Regions from separate parts of the Shinella sp. M31 genome, predicted to be linked through region 2. Evidence: riboswitches for the same ligand, from Rfam matches in the RefSeq annotation. Region 2 holds a riboswitch; the other holds the start of a gene.
What was found. A riboswitch is a leader RNA that binds a small molecule or an ion and turns the genes downstream of it on or off. The one in region 2 is predicted to bind S-adenosylmethionine.

Region 1 (7,489 bases), on a different contig from region 2:
GCTGTCGCGCTATGTCGATGCCATCATGATCCGCACGACGGACCACAATCGCCTGCTGGAGCTGGCCGAGCACGCCACCGTGCCCGTCATCAACGCGCTGACGGACCTGACGCATCCCTGCCAGATCATGGCCGACGTCATGACCTTCGAGGAGCATCGCGGCTCGGCCAAGGGCAAGACCTTCACCTGGACGGGTGACGGCAACAACGTGCTGCATTCCTTCGTCGAGGGCTCCGCCCGCTTCGGCTATACGATGAAGATGGCCGTGCCGATGGGCTCCGAGCCCGACGACAAGATCCTCAACTGGGCGCGTGACAATGGCGGCAACATCCTGCTCGGCCATGACCCGGAGGCGCTCGTCGATGGCGCCGACCTCATCGTCACCGACTGCTGGGTCTCGATGAACCAGGAACACCGCGCCCGCGGTCACAACATCTTCCAGCCCTATCAGGTCAACAAGACCTTGATGGCGCGCGCCAACAAGGATGCGCTCTTCATGCACTGCCTGCCGGCGCATCGCGGCGAGGAAGTGACGGACGAGGTCATCGACGGCCCGCAGTCCGTGGTCTTCGACGAGGCGGAAAACCGCCTGCACGCGCAGAAGTCGATCCTCGCCTGGTGCCTCGGCGCCGTCTGAGGCGCGTCTTGAAAAACCGTGCCGCCCGCACGATCTAGGGGCCATCACGAAGCGCCGGAAGGTGCTTTCTCTGGCGTATGCCCGCCCGGTATGGAATGATCGGGCTAGAGCGCGCTCAAATCACGGTAGAACGCCGGTCGAAAGCAGCCGGGCCCATGGCCCGGTGGCTTCCCGGTGTGCAAGGAGCAGAACGATGATGGCTGAAAGTGCCCTGAAACTCGGTGAAGTCGGCTTTGCCGGCGACGACCATGTCCTGCCGTTCCAGGTCGAAGGCCTGGATGTGCGCGGCCGTGCCGTGCAGCTTGGCCCGATGCTCGACACCATCCTCGGCCGGCACAACTATCCGGCCCCCGTCGCGCGCCTGCTGGCCGAAGCCATCACGCTCACCGTGCTGCTCGGCACCTCGCTGAAATTCGAGGGCAAGCTGATCGTCCAGACCAAGGGCGACGGCCCGGTCGACCTGCTGGTCGCGGATTTTTCAGCGTCGGAGAACGTGCGCGCCTATGCCCGTTTCGATCAGGACGCGCTCGACGCGGCGATCGGGGCCGGCGCAACGGAGCCGCACGAACTACTGGGCAAGGGCATTCTTGCCTTCACCATCGACCAGGGCGCGCATACGCAGCGCTACCAGGGCATCGTTCCGCTCGACGGCCATACGCTCGAAGAGATCGCCGGCGTCTATTTCCGCCAGTCGGAACAGATCCCGACCAAGGTGCGCCTTGGCGTCGCCGAACTCTATGACCGCGACGAGGCCGGTAAATCCCGCCATCGCTGGCGGGCCGGCGGCATGGTCGCGCAGTTCCTGCCGCAGGCGCCGGAGCGCATGCGGCAGGCCGACCTGCCGGGTGGTGACGGCGACGAGCCTGGGCAGAAGATCGCCGATGACGACACCTGGGCCGAAGCCAAGGCCATGGTCGAGACGATCGACGCCGACGAGCTGACGGATCCCAATGTCGGCACCGAACGGCTGCTGTACCGTCTCTTCCACGAGCGCGGCGTGCGCGTTTACGAACCGCAGCAGGTCTTCGACCGCTGCTCCTGCTCGCGCGAGAAGCTGAAGGGCGTTCTCGCCGGCCTCAGCGCCGACGACATCGCACACACGGCCGACGAGAAGGGCGAAATCGCGGTGACCTGCGAATTCTGCTCGACGACCTACCGCTTCGAAGCGGCGGAGGTTTTGCCGGAGTAAGGCAGCGTATGCCCTCATCCGGCTGCCGCCACCTTCTCCCCGCCTGCGGGGAGAAGAGAGGGATGCAAGGCCCCGCCTTGCGTCTACGAAAGTGATTTCAGGAAAACAGTGCGGCGATGTCCCTTCGCCCCGCTTGCGGGGAGAAGGTGACCGGCAGGCCGGATGAGGGGCAATCCACCCAATGCTCAATTCAGCGTGCGCGTCTGCCCCGGCGTATCCAGCGAAAAAGCGGGAATGGCGACGTCGAAGGCTTCGCCGTTTTCGGCTTCCATGCGGTAGCGGCCGAACATGATGCCGGACGGTGTCTCCAGCGGGCAGCCGGAGGAATATTCGTAGGTATCTCCGGGACGCAGCACGGGCTGCTCGCCGATGACGCCGGGTCCGTTGACCTCGTCCACCTGGCCGTTCTGGTCGGTGATGTTCCAGTAGCGCGTCACGAGGCGAACGGCGATGTCGGAGTGGTTGGAAATGACGACCCTGTATCCCCAGACATAACGGCTGTCGTCGGGATCGGACTGATCGGCCAGATAATACGGCTCGACGGTCACTTCGATGTCGCGGGTCAGCGCACGATACATAGGCAAGCCTTGAACTGATTAGGTCCTGCTATTGTACAGGATTATGGTTTCGTCAAGGATAAGCAAAGAAGCACCGGCTTTGTCGGCCGGTGCCTCCGTATTTGTCCGTTCTCGCGTGCGAAAATCAGGCCTGGACCTTGGAAAGCGCCCGCGCGAAATCTTCGAGCAGATCGTCGCTGTCCTCGATGCCGGCCGAGAAGCGCACGGTGCCGGCGGACATGCCGAGCTCGGTGCGGGCCTCGTCCGTCAGGTTCTTGTGCGTCGTCGTTGCCGGATGCGTGATCAGGCTCTTGGCGTCGCCGAGATTGTTGGAAATCTTCACGACCTCCAGCGCATCCTGCAACGCGAAGGCCGCGTCCTTGCCACCCTTCATTTCGAAGCACACCAGCGTCGAGCCCCCGGTCATCTGCTTGGCGATGATATCGGCCTGCGGATGGTCCTTGCGGCCGGGGTAGATCACGCGCGCGATCTGCTTCTGGTCGGCGAGGAAATCGGCGATGCGGCTCGCATTCTCCGTCTGCTGCTTGACGCGCAACGGCAGCGTCTCGATGCCCTTCAGCAGCGTCCAGGCATTGAACGGCGACATGGCCGGGCCGGTGTGGCGGAAGTAATCGTGCAGGTTCTCGTCGATCCACTCTTTGTCCGAAAGCACGACGCCGCCGAGGCAGCGGCCCTGGCCATCGATATGCTTGGTGGCGGAATAGACAACGACGTGCGCGCCCAGTTCCAGCGGCTTCTGGAAGAGCGGGGTCGCAAACACGTTGTCGACGACGACCTTGGCGCCGATCTGGTTGGCAAGCTTCGCGACGCCGGCGATGTCGATGACTTCGAGCGTCGGGTTGGTCGGGCTTTCCAGGAAGAAGACCTTGGTGTTCTTCCGGATCGCGCCTTCCCAGTTGGCGAGGTCGCGGCCGTCGATCAGCGTGCATTCGATGCCGTATTTCGGCGCAAGCGTCTCGACCACCCAGCGGCAGGAGCCGAAGAGCGCGCGGGCGGCGACGATATGATCGCCGGCCTTCAGCTGGCAGAGGATCGCGGCGGAGACGGCGGCCATGCCGGATGCCGTGGCGCGCGCGTCTTCCGCGCCTTCCAGCATGCACATGCGCTTTTCGAACATGTCGTTGGTCGGGCTGCCGTAGCGGGCATAGATGAAACCGTCCGTCTCGCCCTTGAAGCGGGCTTCGGCCGCCGCAGAGGTGTCATAGACGAAACCCTGCGTGAGGAAGATCGCCTCGGCGGTTTCGCCGTGCTGGGAGCGGGTGGTTCCGCCGTGAACGAGTTGAGTGGCTGGGCGCCAGGACTTGCTCATGTGATCGTTGCCTTCAAACAAAAAAACCGGCCGCAAAAGCAGGCCGGTTTCGAACCCGGCCTTTTTAGCTACTTGTTTAACGTGGCTGCAAGCCGACCGGCCAAATCACCACGGGATAATCTGCTAATACTGCGCGCCCGCGCTTGCGTCAATTGCCGGCATTTGGTTTTGTGCGAACCCTCTGACAGGACGGGATTATCATGGCTTCTGCGACGCGCAGCACGGGCATTCTGGCGGACAACGCCATCAGCGGCTTGTTCGACAGCGGACGGCTGAAGAGCGAAGCCGCGCTGGATGCGGACCAGATCCAGCCGGCAAGCCTCGACCTGCGTCTCGGTGCCAAGGCGTTTCGCGTGCGCGCCAGCTTCCTGCCGGGGCCGTCGCATCTGGTCGCCGACAAGCTCGACCGGCTGCAGCTCCATGTCATCGATCTCTCCGAAGGTGCCGTGCTGGAAACCGGCTGCGTCTATATCGTGCCGCTGATGGAAAGCCTCGATCTGCCGGAAGACCTCGCAGCTTCCGCGAACCCAAAGAGCTCCACCGGCCGCCTCGATATCTTCACCCGCGTCATCACCGATCGCGCGCAGGAGTTCGACAAGATCCCGGCCGGCTATTCCGGCCCGCTCTACCTCGAAATCTCGCCGCGCACCTTCCCCATCGTCGTACGCCGCGGCTCGCGCCTGTCGCAGATCCGTTTCCGCAAGGGCAAGGCCCTGCTGGACGAGACCGAGCTCTTGGCGCTGCATGGGTCCGATACGCTGGTCGCCAGCGAGACGCCGAACGTCTCGGGCGGCGGCATCGCGCTTTCGATCGATCTTAAGGGCACCGGCCCGGAGGGCCTGATCGGTTATCGCGGGAAGCATCACACCTCCGTCGTCGATGTCGACCGCAAGAACCAGCACGACATCTTCGATTTCTGGGAGCCGCTGTTCAGCCGGGGCCGCAACGAGCTGATCCTCGATCCCGATGAGTTCTACATCCTCGTCTCGCGCGAAGCCGTGCATGTGCCGCCGCTCTATGCGGCCGAAATGACGCCCTTCGATCCGTTGGTCGGCGAGTTCCGCGTGCACTACGCCGGCTTCTTCGATCCCGGCTTCGGCCATGCGCCGGCCGGCGGCTCGGGCAGTCGCGCGGTGCTGGAAGTGCGCAGCCATGAAGTGCCCTTCATCCTTGAGCACGGCCAGATCGTCGGCCGCCTCGTCTATGAGCACATGCTCGATGCGCCGGAAGGCCTCTATGGCTCCGGCCTCGGCTCGAACTATCAGGCGCAGGGCCTGAAGCTCTCCAAGCATTTCCGCGCCGGCTGACCCCGGCGTTCGGGCGCTTTACATTAAAGTTAAACGTTTTTATTGTGCGGTGAGCCGCGCTTCTTTGCGGCGCCACGGCGAGACGGGCTTTTTATGTCAAGACCCACGATCAAGACCATCGCGCAGGAGACCGGCCTTTCGATCGCCACCGTATCGAAGGCGCTGAACGACAGCCCGCAGGTGCGGCCGGAAACCCGCGCCCTCGTCGTGGCCGCTGCCGAACGCGTCGGCTATCAGCTCAACATGCATGGCGTTCAGCTGCGTACGGGAAAGACCTATCAGGTCGCGGCGATCATGACGGCGCCCGGTCCCAAGCAGAACGAATGGGAGGGCGTCGAATATGCCCAGCTGCTCAGCGGCATCTCCTGGGCGCTGGAGGACAGTCCCTTTCGCGTCTCGCTCTATGCCGTGCGCTCCTTCGAGGAGAGCATCGCCACGATCCGCCAGATCGTTTCGCTGAAGAAAGCCGACGGCATCATCGTGTCGGGCACCCATGCCGACGATCCGCGCGTGCGCCTCATGCAGGAGGCGGATTTCCCCTTCGTCACCTACGGCACGACGATCCACAACGCCCCGCACGCCTATGTGGATGCCGACAATGAGCAGATGATCCGCCTGTCGGTGGCGCGCCTCGCCGAGCGCGGCCACAGCCGCATCGCGCTGATCAACCCGATGGCGGACCTCAGCTATTCGCTGACCCGCTTGGAAGCCTACCGCCAGGCCCTCGATATCGCCGGCCTGGCCTTTGATCCGGCGCTCACCGCCCACGGCCACCTCACGCCCGCCTTCGGCCGCGAAAACGTGCTGCACATGTCGGGCCTTCCAAACCCGCCGACCGCCTATATTTGCGCCAACGAAGCCTCAGCGCTGGGCGCCTTCTCCGGTTTCCATGCCCGCGGCCTCGTGCACGGCCGCGACGCCGTGATCAACGCCACCGACGACCTGAACGTCAGCCAATACTTCGCCCCGCCCATCACCACCTATTTCCTACCGATCCACGAACCGAGCGAAATGCTCGGCCGCTACATTCTGCGCCGCATGGAAGGGGAAGCGCCGGAGGCGCTGCAGACGCTGATCATGCCCAAGCTGATCGAGCGGTCGGATGATCGGCTGGTGAGAAACTAGAGAACGAAATCGAACTTGCCGAAGGCTTTATGGCTTAGACGCCTCTGAAGTCGATGTGGCCAACAGGAGGCAGGCTATTCCTTGCCGATTAACGCGTGATATACGCGACTCGGCTGGTTTCGCTCTCGTATGCAGTTGAAACACCCTCTGCGGATTACCTTTGTTTAAAAAAATTTCCTTCCGGATTCTAGTCAAGCCGATGTCGTTTTGCTACTTAGAATTGATCTTTCTGGTTGATTAGAGCAAGAATAGGGTTGTGATGAATTTTGTAGCTTCCGCACAAGGCACCAGCGGCAACGATGAAATTACCGCGCATGCTGGCGAGATCGTCGATGGTGCGGCAGGCGACGATCTTATAAGGGGCACAACAGGCGCAACTATGCGCGGCGGGCTTGGTTTTGATACGCTCGTATTCAGCGCCAAGGGATATCTGGAGAGTATCACTTTTGATGTTGGAAAGCAGCGTCTTGGCGATGTCGCCTTGCAGCCTGGAACATTCATTTCCGGCTTCGAAAAGTTCGAATTCACTTTTGGGAGCGGTGATGACGCCCTTGATATTCGAGGAGCGACTTTCGGGAAAGATTATAAGTCGGGCAGTTATTTTTCAGGGAGCACGGGCAAAGATACCGTTTTTATCGATCATCTCGCCACCGGGTTTGCTTCCATCCAGGGTTTCGAGGTTCTTCAAGCTGATTTTTCGAAGCTTAACACTGCCGTAAACTGGAATGGCTCGACTATCGAATTCGGTGGCTTTAGCGGCATACTCTGGAACGTGAAGAGCATGTTCATCAAGGGTGGCAGCGGGAACGATGTTTTTACGAACGCCAACCTCGGTGGCGCTATTGAAATCTACGGTGGTGCAGGCAATGACCGGATGGGTTGGGCCAGCAACGAAGACCCGCATAAAAACACGATTTTTGACGGCGGCCCGGGCAATGACATTATTTCTGGATATCTTTCCACAACTGTTAGAGGTGGGGCAGGAATAGACCACATAGGGTTGTCCTTCGATACGGTCCGCACCAATATCTATTTCAAGGTGTCCTCTCAGCTGTCATCTGAGATAACGCTACCAAATAATACAAAAATCAGTGGTTTTGAGCACTTTTCCATGGCGTTCGGTCGTGGCGATGACACGCTGGATGTCCGGGGAATGAATTTGTCTCCCACGTTCTACATGGGAGGACGAAAGGAAAACGCTCAAAGTATGTTTGGCGGCGGTTACGGTGTCGACACCGTCGTTATTGATTCAAAGACAAGAGGGTCGTTCTCTCTTATGAATTTTGAGATGCTTCGGGCGAATTTCTCTGATGTTAAATCGGATATTTCGGTGGAAAATGGCGG
Region 2 (7,489 bases):
TGGCCCAGCGTCGAGCGCCAGCCCTATCCCGTCGCCAAGAACGAGACGGACGGGGCGATCGCCGTGTCTGTTGCGGCCGAACGCGGCGCGAAGGATATCGTTCTGGTTGGCGCGCTCGGCGGCGAGCGCAGCGACCATGCGCTGATGCACCTGCTTCATGCCGTGTCGCTCGCCGAGGACGGCTATGCGATCAAGCTCACCTCGGGCGAGGAGGAAGCCTGGCCGCTGTTGCCGGGCAGCCGGGAGATCGACCTGCCGAAGGGCAGCCTGTTTTCGATCCTCGGCCTCTCGCCGCTGTCGGGCCTCTTCATCGGCAATGTGCGCTATCCGCTCAATGATTTTTCCTTGCCCTTCGGCTCTTCCCGCACCATTTCCAATGTCGCCGAAGGCCCGATTCGCCTTTCGCTTGCCTCCGGCCGCGCGATCCTCATTGCCCGGCCCTATGACCTTTCAGGAGCCTGACCCTTGGCACCGCCCATTCTCAAACTCGACGACATCTTCCTGAGCTTCGGCGGCACGCCGCTGCTTGCCGGCGCAAGCCTCCAAGTAGAGCCCGGCGACCGCATCTCGCTCGTCGGCCGCAACGGTTCCGGCAAGTCGACGCTGATGAAGATCGCCGCCGGCCTTGCCGAAGCGCAGTCGGGCGAAGTCTTCCGCCATCCCTCCGCGACCATCCGCTACCTGCACCAAGCACCGGATTTCGACGGTTACGACACGGTCGCGGCCTATGCCGAGGCGGGCCTCGGGCCGTCCGACGACCCCTACCGCGTCACCTATCTGCTCGAACATCTCGGCCTTGACGGCACGGAGGATCCGAAGTCGCTGTCGGGCGGCGAGGCGCGCCGCGCAGCCCTTGCCCGCGTCATGGCGCCGGAGCCGGATATCCTGCTGCTCGATGAGCCGACCAACCATCTCGATCTGCCGACCATCGAATGGCTGGAAGGCGAGCTGCAATCGACCCGCTCGGCGCTTGTCGTCATCTCGCACGACCGCCGCTTCCTCGAAAAGGTCTCCAACGCCACCGTCTGGCTGGATCGCGGCCAGTCGCGCCGGCTCAACCGCGGCTTCGGCCATTTCGAGGCCTGGCGCGACGAGGTGCTGGAGGCCGAGGAGCTGGAACAGCACAAGCTCGGCAAGGCGATTGAGCGCGAGGAACACTGGCTGCGTTACGGCGTGACGGCGCGCCGCAAGCGCAACATGCGCCGCCTCGGCGCGCTGCATGATCTGCGTTCGCGTTATCGCGGCCACAAGGGTCCGCAGGGCAGCGTGCAGGCCAGCGCCTCCGACGCGCAGGAATCCGGCAAGCTGGTCATCGAGGCGGACAAGATCACCAAGAGCTACGGCGAGCGCACCATCGTCGCCCCGTTCTCGATCCGCGTGCACCGCGGCGATTGCATCGGCCTCGTCGGCCCGAACGGCGCCGGCAAGACGACGCTCCTGAAGATGCTCACCGGCCAGCTGGGGCCGGATAGCGGCACCGTCAAGCTCGGCACCAATCTGGAGATCGCCACGCTCGACCAGCGCCGCGAGGATCTCAACCTCGATGACACGCTCGCCCATTACCTCACCGACGGGCGCGGCGAAAACCTGCTGGTCAACGGCGAGCAGCGCCATGTCACCGGCTACATGAAGGAATTTCTCTTCCAGCCGGAACAGGCCCGCACGCCGATCCGCAACCTCTCGGGCGGCGAGCGCGCAAGGCTGATGCTGGCGCGCATCCGGTCGCGCCCGACCAACCTGCTCATCCTCGACGAACCGACCAACGACCTCGATATCGAGACGCTGGACCTGTTGCAGGAGATCGTCGCCGGTTTTGCCGGCACGGTGCTGCTCGTCAGCCACGACCGCGACTTTCTGGACCGCACCGTCACCTCGACCATCGCGCCCGCCGATCCGGAAAACCCGGACGGGCGTTGGATCGAATATGCCGGCGGCTATTCCGACATGATGGCGCAGCGCCGCGGCGCGATCGAGGAGAAGCGCAAGGCGGACAAGGCCGAGAAGGCGAAGGCGGCGGAAGCCGCGCCGGCTGCCGCTTCTTCCGACGGCAAGGCCAAGGCAAAACTCTCCTACAAGCAGAAATTCGCGTTGGAAAACCTGCCGAAGGAGATGGAGAAAGCCGAAAGGGAGATCGCCGCCCGCGAGGCGAAGATGGCCGATCCCAATCTCTTCACCAAGGACCCCGCCACCTTCAACAAGCTCGCCGCGGAAATGGAAAAGCTGCGCGCCTCGCTGACGAAGATGGAAGAGGAATGGCTGGAGTTGGAAATGCTGCGGGAGGAACTGGAGGGCTGAGCCGGCCCGAAACATACTCTTTCCTCTCCGTCGTCATCCTCGGCCTTGAGCCGAGGATCCATGCGGCACCCGCGTAGGTGGATGCTCGGGTCAAGCCCGAGCATGACGGAGGAGGGGTAGAACGCAGGCGAATGAAACCCCTGTTCCATCCGAAACAGCGCGGATGACGAGGCCATGGGATAGTCGGGTCATTGGATGAGAAGCGCTCATCCTGCAACCCGAAAGAGATCAGGAGCCTCCCATGCGCAAGTTCATCCTATCCGCCGTCGTCGCCGCTGTCGCCGCCGTATCCTTCGCCGCCCCGTCCTATGCCGGCTATTATGGCTATGACGGCTATGGCTACGGCCACAAGCATCACAGCTACAAAAAGTATCACGGTTACAAGAAGCACTATGGCGGCCACTACGGCTACAAGAAGCACCATGGCTACAAGAAGCACTACGGCGGCTATGGCTACAACAGCCATAACGGCTACAGCTTCTCGTTCGGCTACTACTGAGCCCTTCGCCGACATTTCTGACCGAGGCCCGGATGCCCGCCGCATCCGGGCCTTGTAGACTCTAGGGCAGACGGATTGATTCGCAGGCGCAGTGGCGCTATTGAAATGCCTCGTGGTGATTTGGCCGGCCGGCTTGCAGCCACGTTAAACAAGTCGCTAAAGGGCCGCGCGAGGAAGACCCTTACGTGGACCGGTTGCGACATCGTTGCGGCCGGTTTTTGTTTTGGATCGAGTTGAGACATGCCCATCAAGATTCCCGATACGCTCCCCGCCTTCGAAACCCTCGTTCACGAGGGCGTGCGGGTGATGACCGAAACGGTGGCAATCCGGCAGGATATCCGCCCGCTGCAGATCGGGCTGCTCAACCTCATGCCGAACAAGATCAAGACGGAGGTGCAGATGGCGCGCCTCGTCGGCGCCTCGCCCCTGCAGGTCGAGCTGTCGCTGGTGCGTGTCGGCGCCCACCGCGCGAAAAATACGTCGGAGGAGCACCTGCTTGCCTTCTACGACACCTGGGAAGAGGTGAAGCACCGCAAGTTCGACGGCTTTATCATCACCGGCGCCCCGATCGAGACCCTCGACTACGAGGACGTTACCTATTGGGACGAGATGAAGCAGATTTTCGACTGGACGACCACCAATGTCCATTCGACGCTCAATGTCTGCTGGGGCGCGATGGCGGCGATCTACCATTTCCACGGCGTGCCCAAATACACGCTCGATGAAAAGGCTTTCGGCGTCTACCGTCACCACAACCGCAAGCCCTCGTCGATCTACTTGAACGGCTTCTCGGACGATTTCGAGGTGCCGGTGTCGCGCTGGACGGAGATCCGCGCGGAAGATATCCGCGCCGTGCCGGAACTCGAAATCCTGCTCGATTCCGACGAGATGGGTGTCTGCCTCGTCGAAGAGAAGGCGGGCAACCGCCTCTACATCTTCAATCATGTCGAATACGATTCGACCTCGCTCGCCGACGAATATTTCCGCGATGTCTCGGCCGGCGTGCCGATCAAGATGCCGAGGAACTACTTCCCGCACAACGATCCGGCCCTGCCGCCGCAGAACCGCTGGCGCGGCCATGCGCATCTGCTGTTCGGCAACTGGATCAACGAAATCTACCAGACAACGCCATACGATCTCGAAAAAATCGGAACGGGAGCCTGACCATGAGCCGTGTCGTTATCCGTCCGCTGCACAGGGAGGATGAAGGCGAATGGCGCCGCCTGTGGACCGCCTATCTCGCTTTCTACGAGACGGTTCTTCCGGAAGAGATCTTTGCCACGACCTTCGCCCGTCTGACGGGCGAGGTTGCGGAGGGAGAATATCGCGGCCTCATCGCCACGCTGGACGGCAAGCCCGTCGGCCTGGCGCATTATCTCTTCCATCGCTCGTGCTGGACCGTTGGCAATGTCTGCTATTTGCAGGACCTCTTTGCCGATCCCGATGTGCGCGGCAGCGGTATCGGCCGCGCGCTGATCGAGGGCGTCTATGCCAAGGCGAGGGAGGCGGGCTCGCCCGAGGTCTACTGGATGACGCAAGAGTTCAACGCCACCGCGCGCCGGCTCTACGATCGCATCGCCGAAAAGACGCCCTTTATCGTCTATCAGAAGAACCTCTGACGGATCGTCGAATAGTATGACTTTTCGGTTGCGGCCGGCAAGGAATTGAAGCAGGTTGCCGCGCGGGGAAAGCCGGCGGAGGAGACGCGAGCGTGGGGCAGGAACAGGATATCTTCGGTCGGCTGGATCAGGGAGAAACGGTGGAGCGCGTCACGATATCGGGCGGCGGATTGACGGCCAGCGTCCTGACCTGGGGCGCCGTCATCCAGGATCTCAGGCTTGACGGGCACGATGCGCCGCTGGTGCTCGGCTTCGAGGACCTGCCGTCCTATCTCGATCATTCGCCGTTCTTCGGCGCGACGCCCGGCCGCTGCGCCAACCGCATCGCTGGCGGCCGTTTTGCCATCGACGGCCGCGACTACCAGCTGGAACGCAACGAGCGCGGCGTCACGCATCTGCACGGCGGCAGCGACGGCATCGGCCGGCAGAACTGGCGGATCGCCGAACAGGGCGCCGATTTCGTCACACTCACGCTGACCGATCCCGACGGCCGCGCCGGTTATCCCGGCAATTGCGCCATCACCTGCACCTACCGTCTGCCGGGTGACGGCGTGTTCTCCGTCGTCTATGAGGCCGTGACCGACGCGCCGACGCCGGTCAATCTCTGCCAGCACAGCTATTTCATCCTTGATGGCGGTGTAGATGCGCTGGGCCACGAGATTCGTCTGGCGGCGGAACACTATCTGCCGGTCGATGAAAACCTCATCCCGACCGGCGAGGTCCGCCCCGTTGCCGGCACGCCCTTCGATCTGAGGGAATGGTCCCCGCTTGCCCGCCAGACGGAGGCAGGCGGCGTCGCTTTCGACCACAATTTCTGCCTTTCGCCGCAGCGCGTTGCCAAGCGTCCCGTTGCGGAGGTGCGCAGCCCCGTCTCGGGCGTTTCGCTCGCCGTTCTGACGACGGAGCCGGGCGTGCAGCTCTATACCGGCTCCAAGGTCGGCCCCGCCGTTTCCGGCCTCGAAGGCCGGCGCTACGGCGCGTTCGCCGGCTTCTGCCTGGAAACGCAGGTCTGGCCCGATGCCGTCAACCACGCGCATTTCCCCAAGGCGGTTCTGCGCCCCGGCGAGACGCTGCGGCAGGAAACGGACTACGTCTTCCGCAAGGCCTGAGGCAGCCCCTGCCCCCAAAGGCAATTGGCAAAACGCAAGACAATCGAAACCTTTGTGCCGCACAAAGTCCGCATGGACCCGGAATGTTGCCGGGTCGTGCGGGATGAACGCGCCAGGACAGCGCCGGTCGCCCAGGGGACCTCTGTCCATGAAAATCTCGGATCTCTCGATCTCCCGTAAGGTCGGCCTTCTCGTGCTCCTGATGGGCATTGCCGCCGGCACCATCGCCACTGTCGGCAGCCGCGGCTTGACCTCGCTCGGCGGCGCGCTTGAGGATACCGGTGCGCGCGAAGAGGTGGCCCGCGAGGCCATGGACCTGCGCATCGACGTCATCGCCATCAGCCGCATGACTTACCAGCTGGCGCTGGCGCCGGAAAAGGCCGCCGATTTCGCCGCCGAAACGGACAAGCGCTCGAAGGAAATGCTCGATCGCCTGCCAAAGATCGCCTCGACGGCCGATGCCAGCGAGCAGAAGCTGCTCGAGGGCGTGCGCGCCGCGATGACGCCCTATTTCGACGAAATCCGCGCCATGGTCGCCGTTGCCACGGAAAAGGCTGACGACCGCGCAGCGATCATCGCCGCCCTCGACAAGGCGCTGGAGGGCCAGAAGGCCGTGACATCGGCGCTCAAGGAATACACGACCTATTCCGCGAAAACGCTTTCGGAAGCGCGCGCTGCCGCCATCGCGCGCTCGACGTCCACACAGGTCCTGCTGCTTGCCACCGCCTTCATCTGCATCGTCGCGGGCATGCTGTTCAGCATCGTCTTCGCCCGCAAGGGCATCGTGCGCCCGATCCAGCTTTTGACCGGTGTCATGTCGAAGCTGGCCGCCGGCAAGCTCGACGACGCCATCCCCTGCACCGAGCGCCAGGACGAGATCGGTGCCATGGCCCGCACGCTCGACGTCTTCCGTGCCAACGAGATGCAGATGCGCGACATGGAAGCCCAGGAAGCGGCCCTTCAGGCGCAGAGCAAGGATCTGCAGTCGAATATCTCGACGATTGTTGCGGCTGCTGCGGCCGGCGATTTCTCGCGTCGCATCACCAAGACCTATCAGGATGAGGATCTCAGCCGCTTCGCCACGGGCGTCAACGCGCTGGTGCAGAATGTCGAGCGCGGCGTCAGCGAAGTCCGCCGCGTCATCGCCTCGCTCTCGCATGCCGATCTCACGCAGGAAATGACCGGCCACTTCCAGGGCGATTTCGCCGAGCTTCAGGCCAACGTCAACGGCGCCATGCGCACGCTGCGCAGCACGATGGGCGGCATCCTCGCCACGGCCGGCACTATTACCGGCAACAGCCGCGAACTCTCGGCCGCTGCCGATCAGCTCGCCCACCGCACGGAGCAGCAGGCCGCCTCGCTGGAGGAGACTGCCGCAGCCCTCGAGGAAATCACCACGACGGTGAAGACCTCCACGTCACGCGCCATTGAAGCCTCCGAGATCGTGCGTGAGACCAAGGAAAGTGCGGAAAAATCAGGCGACATCGTCAAGAGCGCCATCGACGCCATGGGCCGCATCGAGCAATCCTCTCAGAAGATCAGTCAGATCATCTCGGTCATCGACGAGATCGCCTTCCAGACCAACCTGCTGGCACTGAACGCCGGCGTCGAGGCCGCCCGCGCAGGCGAAGCCGGCCGCGGCTTTGCGGTCGTGGCCCAGGAAGTGCGCGAACTCGCCCAGCGCTCGGCCAATGCCGCAAAGGAGATCAAGACGCTGATCAACGCCTCGGCCGGCGAGGTGAAGGGCGGCGTCTCGCTGGTGCTGTCGACGGGCGACGTGCTTTCCGAGATCAAGGACCTCGTCAACCGCGTCAACGACCACGTCGTCTCGATCACCCGCGCGGCGCAGGAACAGTCCGCGGCGCTCGGCGAGATCAACACCGCCGTCAACCAAATGGACCAGATGACCCAGCAGAATGCCGCCATGGTGGAAGAAACCACGGCCGCCAGCCAAGTCCTGGCCAGCG

Region 1: another riboswitch for S-adenosylmethionine. It lies ahead of ACOZKU_RS21830 (O-succinylhomoserine sulfhydrylase); the one in region 2 lies ahead of metA (homoserine O-acetyltransferase MetA).

The regions. Positions count from the first base shown of each region.
Region 1 is NZ_JBLZPH010000138.1:25,397-32,885, forward strand. Features, by position in the region: gene argF (ornithine carbamoyltransferase) at 1-637, shown strand, start outside; gene ACOZKU_RS21820 (Hsp33 family molecular chaperone) at 834-1,826, shown strand; gene apaG (Co2+/Mg2+ efflux protein ApaG) at 2,012-2,404, opposite strand; gene ACOZKU_RS21830 (O-succinylhomoserine sulfhydrylase) at 2,529-3,713, opposite strand; SAM riboswitch at 3,757-3,835, opposite strand; gene ACOZKU_RS21835 (2'-deoxycytidine 5'-triphosphate deaminase) at 3,914-5,020, shown strand; gene ACOZKU_RS21840 (LacI family DNA-binding transcriptional regulator) at 5,114-6,145, shown strand; gene ACOZKU_RS21845 (calcium-binding protein) at 6,405-7,489, shown strand, end outside.
Region 2 is NZ_JBLZPH010000177.1:8,938-16,426, reverse strand. Features, by position in the region: gene ACOZKU_RS27385 (thiamine diphosphokinase) at 1-462, shown strand, start outside; gene ACOZKU_RS27380 (ABC-F family ATP-binding cassette domain-containing protein) at 466-2,295, shown strand; gene ACOZKU_RS27375 (hypothetical protein) at 2,537-2,794, shown strand; SAM riboswitch at 2,897-2,974, shown strand; gene metA (homoserine O-acetyltransferase MetA) at 3,035-3,958, shown strand; gene ACOZKU_RS27365 (GNAT family N-acetyltransferase) at 3,961-4,413, shown strand; gene ACOZKU_RS27360 (aldose epimerase family protein) at 4,506-5,522, shown strand; gene ACOZKU_RS27355 (methyl-accepting chemotaxis protein) at 5,671-7,489, shown strand, end outside.